Regions from separate parts of the Micromonospora sp. WMMA2032 genome, predicted to be linked through region 2. Evidence: riboswitches for the same ligand, from Rfam matches in the RefSeq annotation. Region 2 holds a riboswitch; the other holds the start of a gene.

The links. Region 2 has a riboswitch for thiamine pyrophosphate ahead of thiE (thiamine phosphate synthase). Riboswitches for the same ligand answer to the same signal wherever they lie in the genome.
Region 1: it holds a riboswitch for thiamine pyrophosphate, as region 2 does, so the genes downstream of both, CO540_RS26435 (ECF transporter S component) here and thiE (thiamine phosphate synthase) in region 2, are expected to answer to the same signal.

Annotation. Positions count from the first base shown of each region.
Region 1 is NZ_CP024052.1:5,680,667-5,685,035, forward strand. Features, by position in the region: gene CO540_RS26425 (energy-coupling factor transporter transmembrane protein EcfT) at 1-378, opposite strand, end outside; gene CO540_RS26430 (ABC transporter ATP-binding protein) at 375-1,979, opposite strand; gene CO540_RS26435 (ECF transporter S component) at 2,079-2,669, opposite strand; TPP riboswitch at 2,743-2,849, opposite strand; gene CO540_RS26440 (alpha/beta fold hydrolase) at 2,927-3,763, shown strand; gene CO540_RS26445 (sugar isomerase domain-containing protein) at 3,760-4,369, shown strand, end outside.
Region 2 is NZ_CP024052.1:5,023,114-5,027,482, reverse strand. Features, by position in the region: gene thiS (sulfur carrier protein ThiS) at 1-174, opposite strand, end outside; gene thiO (glycine oxidase ThiO) at 165-1,295, opposite strand; gene thiE (thiamine phosphate synthase) at 1,289-1,915, opposite strand; TPP riboswitch at 1,910-2,021, opposite strand; gene CO540_RS23385 (endonuclease domain-containing protein) at 2,140-3,051, shown strand; gene CO540_RS23380 (aldo/keto reductase) at 3,917-4,369, opposite strand, start outside.

The DNA of each region.
Region 1 (4,369 bases), 660 kb from region 2:
GACGACGATCCCGGGCAGCGCCACCGCGAGCATGCGCAGCACCAGGCCCAGCGCGGTGACCAGCACACCCTGGGTGACCAGCACCGGGCCGGCGTCGAGCAGCACCGGACCGGACCGGTCGGCGGCGAAGAGCACCAGCGTGACCAGGATGCCCACGGCTCCGGCCAGCAGCGGCCAGGCCCGCCGGGCCAGCACCCGGTAGCGGACGCCGAACAGCGGCAGCACCGCCAGCTCGATCGCGATGGCGATGGCCGGCGCGACCGGGTCCAGCGTCGCCACCAGCACGAGCGTGAAGACCAGCGCGGCGGCCACCTTCGCCACCGGGTTGCGCCGCGCCAGCGGGGCGTCGGGCGCCGCGACCGGTTCGAGATCGATCACGGCGTGCCCGCCCCTCGCCGCGGAGGCGGCGACTGTCCGTCCGCGCCGGGACGCGTCGGAGGTGACGGTGGTCCGTCCGCGCCGGGACGGCCGACTGACTCGCTGGCGCCGTGGCCGCCCGGCGGTGAGCCGACGGGATCCGGCGGACCGGCGGACCCGGCAGTGCGCGTCCGGTCGGGGTCCGCGGACGGGCGGTCCAGGGTGAGCGTCCGGTCGGCCAGCGCGGCGACGAAGTCCGCGTCGTGCGTCACCGCGACCACGCCGTGGCCGGCGTCGCGCAACTCGGCGAGCAGGTCGACCAGCTCCAGCCAGGTCCGCCGGTCCTGGCCGAACGTGGGTTCGTCGCAGATCAGCAGGCGGGGCGCGGTGGCCAGGGCGGTCGCCACGCTCAGCCGCCGCGCCTCGCCGCCCGAGAGGGTGTACGGATTGGCGCCGGCCAACCGGTCCAGTCGCAGCCGGTGCAGCAGCGCGTCCACGGTGTCGGTGACGTCCGCCTCGGACCGGCCGGTACGGCGTGGGCCGAGCGCCAACTCGTCCCGCACCGTGCCGGTGACGAACTGGTGCTCCGGGTCCTGGAACACCGAACCGATCCGGCGTGCCAGCGCGGGTGCCCGCCAGCGGTACGGGGGAGTGCGCGCGTCCCGGCCGGCCAGCTCGGCGGAGGCGGTGAGCGCGCCGGTCCCGGGGCGCAGCAGGCCGCCGAGGAGCAGTGCCAGCGTGGACTTGCCGGCGCCGTTGGGGCCGAGGACGGCGAGTGCCTCGCCGGCGCGTACCCGAAGGTCGGTGGGGGCCAGCCGGGGCGGCAGGCCGAGCCGGTCGGCGGCGAGCAGCACGTCGCCGGGCGGTGTGGTGGCGTGCCGCGGCGGGACGGTGTGTCCGGGCACCCAGACCCCGGCGGCGGCCAGCGCGTCGCCGTGCGCGGCGAAGACCGTCTCGGGCGGTCCGTCGGCCCGCACCCCGCCGCCGGGCTCCAGCACCACCACGCGGTCGACCAGCGGCAGCGCCTCGGCCACCCGGTGCTCCACCAGGATCAGCGTGGTGTCCGGGTCGAGCGCGTCCGCGACGGCCCGGCGGATCAGGGTGGCGCCGGTAGGGTCGAGGTTGGCGGTGGGCTCGTCCAGCAGCAGCAGCCCGGGGCGCAGCGCGAGCGTCCCGGCCAGGGCGAGGCGTTGCTGCTCGCCCCCGCTGAGCGCGGCGGTGGGGCGATCCCGGGGGTAGGGGAAGCCGACCCGGCGCAGTGCCTCGTCCACCCGGGGCCAGATCTCCTCGGCGGGTACGCCCCGGTTCTCCAGCCCGAACGCGACGTCGTCGCCCGAGCGGGCCATCACCAGCTGGGTCTCCGGGTCCTGGAAGACCACGCCGACGCGTTCGCGGGCCTTGCGCGGGTCCAGCCCGTCGATCTCGACGGTGCCCTCCTGCTCGCCGGAGTCCTCGGGGAGCAGCCCGGCCAGCGCCGCCAGCAGGGTGCTCTTGCCCGCCCCCGATGCCCCGAGCAGCAGCACTCGCTCCCCGCTCTCGACGCGCAGGTCGACCCCGCGGAGAGCCCACCGCTTCCGACCCCCGTGCCGCCACCCGAACCCGCGCAGCACCACCCCGCTCACCGTCCCACCCCCTCCCCAGCCTCGGTGATCAAGGAGTTCGCGTCAGGGATATCGCCCGCCGCCGACGCGAACTCCTTGATCAACAGGGCGGCGGACCGGTCAGACCAGGGCGCGGTCGCGGCCGGCGGGGAAGCGGTCCAGGACGCCGGTGTTCGCCAGGGCCCGGGTGAGCAGGTGCGCGCCGAGGCCGGCCACGACGGTGGCGCTGACGATCGTGATCAGGGCGTAGGGGATGCGGTAGGAGGTCAGCTCGTAGGCCTTGTTCCAGTAGACGAAGTCGAAGATCGCCGCGCCCAGGCCGGTCAGCGCCCCGGCCAGCACCGCCACCGGCAGCCGGAACGAGCGGTAGCGGAACGCGGCGAACGCCAGCTCGGCGCCGATGCCCTGCATCAGGCCCTGGAGGATCACGATGCTCGCCCACTGGCTGCCCAGCAGCGCGGAGACGATCGCGGCGACGGTCTCGCAGTAGAGCGCCGCGCCCGGCTTGCGGATGATCAGGCCGGCGAGCACCGCCGGGATCAGCCAGACGCCGTAGAGCAGCGCCTGCGCCGGCGGGAAGAACGCGAACGCCGCGTCGGTGGCGCTCCAGAGCAGGCCCCAGGCCCAGAAGACGACGCCGAAGGCGACGGCGATCACCGAGGCGACGACGATGTCGACCGTACGCCAGCGGTTGCTGTCGGTGTGGCTCATGACGGACTCCCAGTTCAGATGAGGAACCAGGAGAAGACGCACGCCGCGCCCGGAACGCCCGGACGGCGGCGCGGCTGGAGGTCGACCGAACTCCCTGCGCTGGCATTACCCAGATCAGGTTCGAGGGTCTGCGGGCCTCGGCCCGCACTCTCAGCGCTGTGCGCTCCCCTGTCGGATGTGAAGTTGTCTCGTCGCAGACGCTAGCACCGTCGCCTGCCCCGGGCCCAGCAGGGCAACTGTCGGCTACGGTGGCGATCATGCGGGTGAAGGCGCGGGGACTGACGTTCGAGGTACGCACCGGCGGCCCCGCGGACGGCGACCCGGTCCTGCTGCTGCACGGCTTCCCGCAGCACTCCGGCGAATGGGACGCGGTCACGCCCGCGCTGCACGCGGCCGGGCTGCGCACGTACGCGCTGGACCAGCGCGGCTACTCGCCCGGCGCGCGGCCGACCGCCGTCGAGGCGTACCGGATCCCGGAGCTGGTGGCCGACGCGGCCGGCGTGCTGGACGCGCTCGGGGTGACCCGGGCGCACCTGGTCGGCCACGACTGGGGCGCGATCGTGGCCTGGGGGCTGGCGGCGGCGCACCCGGAGCGGGTGCGGACGCTGACCGCGGTCTCGGTGCCGCACCCGGCGGCGATGGGCCACGCGCTCGCCACCGACCCCCGGCAGAAGGCGAAGTCCGCCTACATCGCGCTGTTCCGGATGCCGGGCAAGGCGGAGAAGGTGCTGCTGGCGCTGCGCGGCGCCGCGCTGCGGCGGCTGCTCGGCGGGGTGGGGGACGCCGACGCGGTGGCCCGCTACGCCGAGCCGATGCGCGAGCCGGAGGCGCTCACCGCGGCGCTCAACTGGTACCGGGCGATGAGCGGGACGGACATGAAGGCCGTCGGAGCGGTGGGCGTGCCGACCACGTACGTCTGGAGCGACCGGGACGTGGCGATCGGCCGGACGGCCGCCGAGGCGTGCGCGGCGCACGTCACCGGGGACTACCGCTTCCTGGTGCTCGACGGCGTCAGCCACTGGATCCCCGACGAGGCGCCCGGCCCGCTGGCCGCCGCGATCCTCGCCCGGTGCACAGGAGCGGAGGAAGCATGACGGTGAGCGCCGAGGACTACCTGGCGGTGGTGACCGAGACGATGGGCCGGGTGGCTGCCGAGCAACGGCGGAACGTGGCCGCGGCGGCCGACCTGATCGCCACGGCGCTGCGCGCCGACGCGGTGGTGCACGCCTTCGGCACCGGGCACTCCGAGGCGCTCGCCATGGAGATCGCCGGAAGGGCCGGCGGGCTGGTCCCCACCAACCGGATCGCGCTGCGTGACCTGGTGCTGCGGGGCGGGGAGCCGGCCGACGTGCTCGGCCCGAAGCTGGAACGTGAGCCGGCCGTGGCGCACCGCCTCTACGAGCTGGCCCCGATCCGGCCGCAGGACGTGTTCGTGCTGGCCTCCAACTCGGGCGTGAACGGGGCGATGGTGGAGTTCGCCGCGATCGTGAAGGAGCGCGGGCACGGGCTGGTGGCGATCACCTCGGCCCAGCACTCGGCCCGGATGACGTCCCGGCACCCGTCCGGCCGCAAGCTCGCCGACTTCGCCGACGTGGTGCTGGACAACGGTGCCCCGTACGGCGACGCGACGCTGCCGCTGCCCGGCGGCGGCGCGGTCGGCGCGGTCTCCTCGATCACCGCGGCGCTGCTGGCCCAGCAGA
Region 2 (4,369 bases):
CTCGACCCGGTCGCCGTCGCGCAGCACGCTCGACGGCCAGCCGCCGCGCGGCACCACCTCGCCGTTCACCGCGACCGCGAGGCCGCGCTCCCGGTCGGTGACGGTGCGGACCACCTCGGCGACGGTGACGCCCTCGGGCAGTGTCCGGCCGGTGCCGTTGACGATCAGTTCCACGTGCGTTCCTTCCCGAAGCGGTCCGGGGTGAAGGGGGCGAGCGCGGGATCCGGCTCGCCGGTGACGATCAGTTCGGTGACCAGGTCGGCGGTGACCGGGGTGAGCACGATGCCGTGCCGATGGTGGCCGGTCGCCACGACCACACCGGGCAGGCCGGGCAGCGGCCCGACGACCGGGGCGTTGTCCGGTGTACCGGGGCGCAGCCCGGCGACGGCCTCCACCAGCTCGTACTCGACGAGTTCCGGCACCAGCTCGGTGGCGGCGCGCAGCAGCGTCAGCACGCCTCCGGCGGTGACCTCGGTGTCCGCGCGCTCCTCGACGGTCGCGCCGACCACCACCTCGCCGCTGTCCCGGGGCACCAGGTAGACCGCCTCGCCGTCGGCGTACCCCCGGATCACGTGCCGGAAGCCCGGCGGGCCGCCGGCGGGCGCGCGGAGTCGCAGCACCTGGCCCTTGACCGGCCGGACCGGCAGGCCGGTCAGCGCCGCCGCGCCGCAGCCCGCCGCGACCACGGTGACCGGGGCGTCCACCTCGGACAGCGCGCCGACCCGCACCGGCCGCAGCGCGACGCCGGCCCGCCCGGCCGCCGCGCGCAACGCGGTGACCAGCCGGCGTGGGTCGACCTGGTGGTCGCCGGGCGCCACGGCGCCGCCGCGCACCCGGGTGGCCAGCGCCGGCTCGCGGTCGCGCAGCTCCGAGGGGCGCAGCGGCGTGATCGGCAGTGCCAGACCCTGTTGGTACGACCACAGCCGCCGCGCCTCGGCCAGGTCGTCGGCGGTGAGCCCGACGACGAGCGTGCCCTCGGTGCGATGCCCGAGGTCGACGCCGCTCGCCGCGGTCAGCTCCGCGGCGAACGCGGGCCAGCGGGCGGCGGACGCGACCAGCAGCCCGGTCAGCTCGTGCTCCCCGAAGTACGCCTCGGCGACCGGCGAGAGCATCCCGGCGGCCACCGAGGAGGCACCCGACCCGGGCCGGTCGTCGTACACCACCACGCGCAGCCCGCGCTGGGCGCACCGCCACGCGATCGCCCACCCGATCGGCCCGCCACCCACCACCGCCACGTCGGTAAGGAAGGGCCCCCTGTTAACGCCTCCGGTAGAGGAAGGGTCCCTGCTTAACACGTCAGCGCACCGAGCAGCTCGGCGGTGGCCCGGGCCGGGTCGGCCGCCCCGCTGACCGCCCCCACCACCGCCACCCCGTACGCCCCGGCGGCCCGCAGCGCCGGCACGGTGGCGGCGGTCACCCCGCCGATGGCGATCACCGGCACGTCCACCGCCCCGGCGACGGCGCGTACCCCCGCCGGGCCGATCGGCGTGGGCAGGCCGGACTTGGTGGCGGTGGCGTGGCACGGGCCGACGCCCAGGTAGCTCGCGCCGGCGGCGACGGCCGCTCGGGCGCCGTCCGGCTCACGGGCGGTGGCGCCGAGCACGGCGTCCGGGCCGAGCACCCGGCGCGCGGCGGCGACCGGCAGGTCGTCCGCCCCGACGTGGCCCCCGCCGGCGGCCACCGCCACCGCCACGTGCAACCGGTCGTTGACCAGGCACCGCGCCCCGTACGGCCGGCAGGCGTCGACCACCAGGCGGGCCAGCTCGTACGCCTCCCGGTCGGTGGCGTCGTCCTCCACCCGGACCTGCACGACGAGATCGGCACCCGCCACGGGCAGGGCGGCGCGCAGCACGGCGAGCGGGTCACGCCCCGGCCGGGTGTCGGTGATGAGATGCAGTCGTCCCAAGGACGGCACGGCAACGCTCCTCCCTGCGCCGGCATTACCCGGATCAGGTTCGACGGTCGGGGGCTCCCAGCCCCCCTCTCAGCCCGGTCCACACCGGGCTCCCGTGGGTCACTTGCGGCCTACCGTACGACGCCTCCCCGTCGGACGGAAGACCGGGTGACGTTTTTCCCAGGAACCGTCCACATGCCGTACCGGGACCACGGGTGACCGTCTCGTCACGACACGCTGCCGGGATGTCCGTTCCCGTCCGGGTCCCGCGCCGCCTGGCAATCCTGCCGTTCCGGGGCAGCCGTGCCGTCTCCGAAGGGCTGCTGACCTGGACGATGCTGCGCGGGCCGACATGGATCCGCCTGTTGCCTGACGTGTACGTGCACCGCGACGCCCACCGCGCCGACGACCACCGGATGTGGTGCGAGGCGGTGGCGTTGCGCCTGCCGCCGGGTGCCGCGCTGGCGGGACGCAGCGCCGCCTGGATGTTCGGGGTGGACCTGCTCGGCCGGGACGCGCCCGTGACGGTGCTGCTGCCGCGCCCCGCCCGGCTGCGCCCGCACCCACGCCTGTCGGTCGCCCGGTCTCCGTTGCCCGACCGGGATCGGACCCGGTTCGGCGGGCTCCCCGTCACCACCACCCTGCGCACCGCGTTCGACCTGGGTCGGCAGGGGGCACGCGTCGACGCGCTGGTCGCCCTCGACGCGCTGCTACGCCGCCGGGTGGTGACGCTGCCCGCCGTGCGCGTCTACGCCGCCGACCGACCGGGCTGGCCGGGCGCTCCGCTGCTGCGCGAGGTGTTGGCGCTGGCCGAGCCGTCGAGCGAGTCCCCGATGGAGACCCGCCTGCGGCTGCTCCTCCTCGACGCCGGCCTCGGCCCGCTCGTCGCCCAGCACGAGGTACGCGCGGGCCGGCACTTCGTGGCCCGGGTCGACCTGGCCTGGCCGGCGCTCCGCCTCGCGATCGAGTACGACGGCGACCACCACCGCGAGCGGGCTCACTTCCGCCGCGACGTGGCGCGCCTGAACGCGCTCCGCGCGGCCGGTTGGGTGGTGCTCCGGTTCACCGCCGACGACGTGTTGCGCCGTCCGGACGCCACCGTCGCCCTGGTCCGCCAGGCCCTCGCCGAACGCCTCACCACCGCACCGCCGCACTGACCCGGTGTCCCCACGCGCCGCGCCCCCAAGCGCCCACACCCGAACGCCACGCCCGACGCCCCGCCCGAACGCCTTGCCCCTCGGCCCGGCCCGACGCCCGGCGCGCCGCCCCGCTCCTCGGCCCAGCCCGACGCCCGCCTCCGCCCGACGTGCCGCCCCGCCCGTCAGCCCCGCCCCGCCCGTCGGCCCGCCCCGCCCGTCGGCCCCCGCCCCGCCCATCGGCCCGCCCCGCCCATCGGCCCCCGCCCCGCAGTAGGCGGGCCAGGTCGACGCCGTCCGGGCGGTCGTAGCGCTCCTCGGTCCTGAGACGCCACGGACGTCAGCCCCGCCCGCAGGCACCCATGACGTTCCACCCGCCGCCAGGACCGGCCGTGGGTGGAACACCATGGGTGCCTCAGCGCTCGTTTGACACCCATGACGTTCCACTCACGGTGAGCGCTGGCGCTGAGTGGAACACCATGGGTGTCTAGCCGGGGCGGCACTCGCCGGTGGATCGCCAGGGGAAACGTGGCGCGCCGAGGGTGGCTGCGGCGCAGGCCGCCACGCTGAAGGTGGCCGCCGACGGTCGCCACTCGGACGGTCAGCCCGCCCGAGGGCCGCCACGCGAAGAACGGCCACGCCGCATCGCCCCGGCGGCCCACCACGCCGAAGGGCGGCCACGCCGAAGGGCGGCCACGCCGAAGAACGGCCACGCCGCATCGCCCCGGCGGCCCACCACGCCGAAGGGCGGCCACGCCGAAGAACGGCCACGCCGCATCGCCCCGGCGGCCCACCACGCCGAAGGGCGGCCACGCCGAAGAACGGCCACGCCGCATCGCCCCGGCGGCCCACCACGCCGAAGGGCGGCCACGCCGGCGGGGATCCGTCAGAGGAGGGCGTCGAGGGCGTCCAGGTCCTCGTCGGACGGCTGCCAGGTGCCCGCCTCGGCGTTGGCGCGTACCTGCTCGGGCGTGGTGGCGCCGGCGATCACCGAGGTCACCGCGGGCCGGGCGGCCAGCCCGCCGATGGCCACCTGGAGCATGCTGATCCCGCGCTCGGCCGCGTACGCCTCGATCGCCTCGATGGTGTCCCAGCGCGCGGCGGCCAGCCGCTCGGCGTACCGGCCGCCGCCGGCCAGCCGGCTGCCCGCCGGGGGCGCCTCGTCGCGCTTGTACTTGCCGGTGAGCAGCCCGTTGGCGAGCGGGAAGAACGGCAGCATGCCGAGGCCGAACCGCTCGCAGGCGGGGATCACCTCGTCCTCCACGCCGCGTTCCAGCAGCGAGTAGTGGTTCTGCGCGGAGATGAACCGGGTGCGGCCCTGCGACGACGCGGTCCAGTC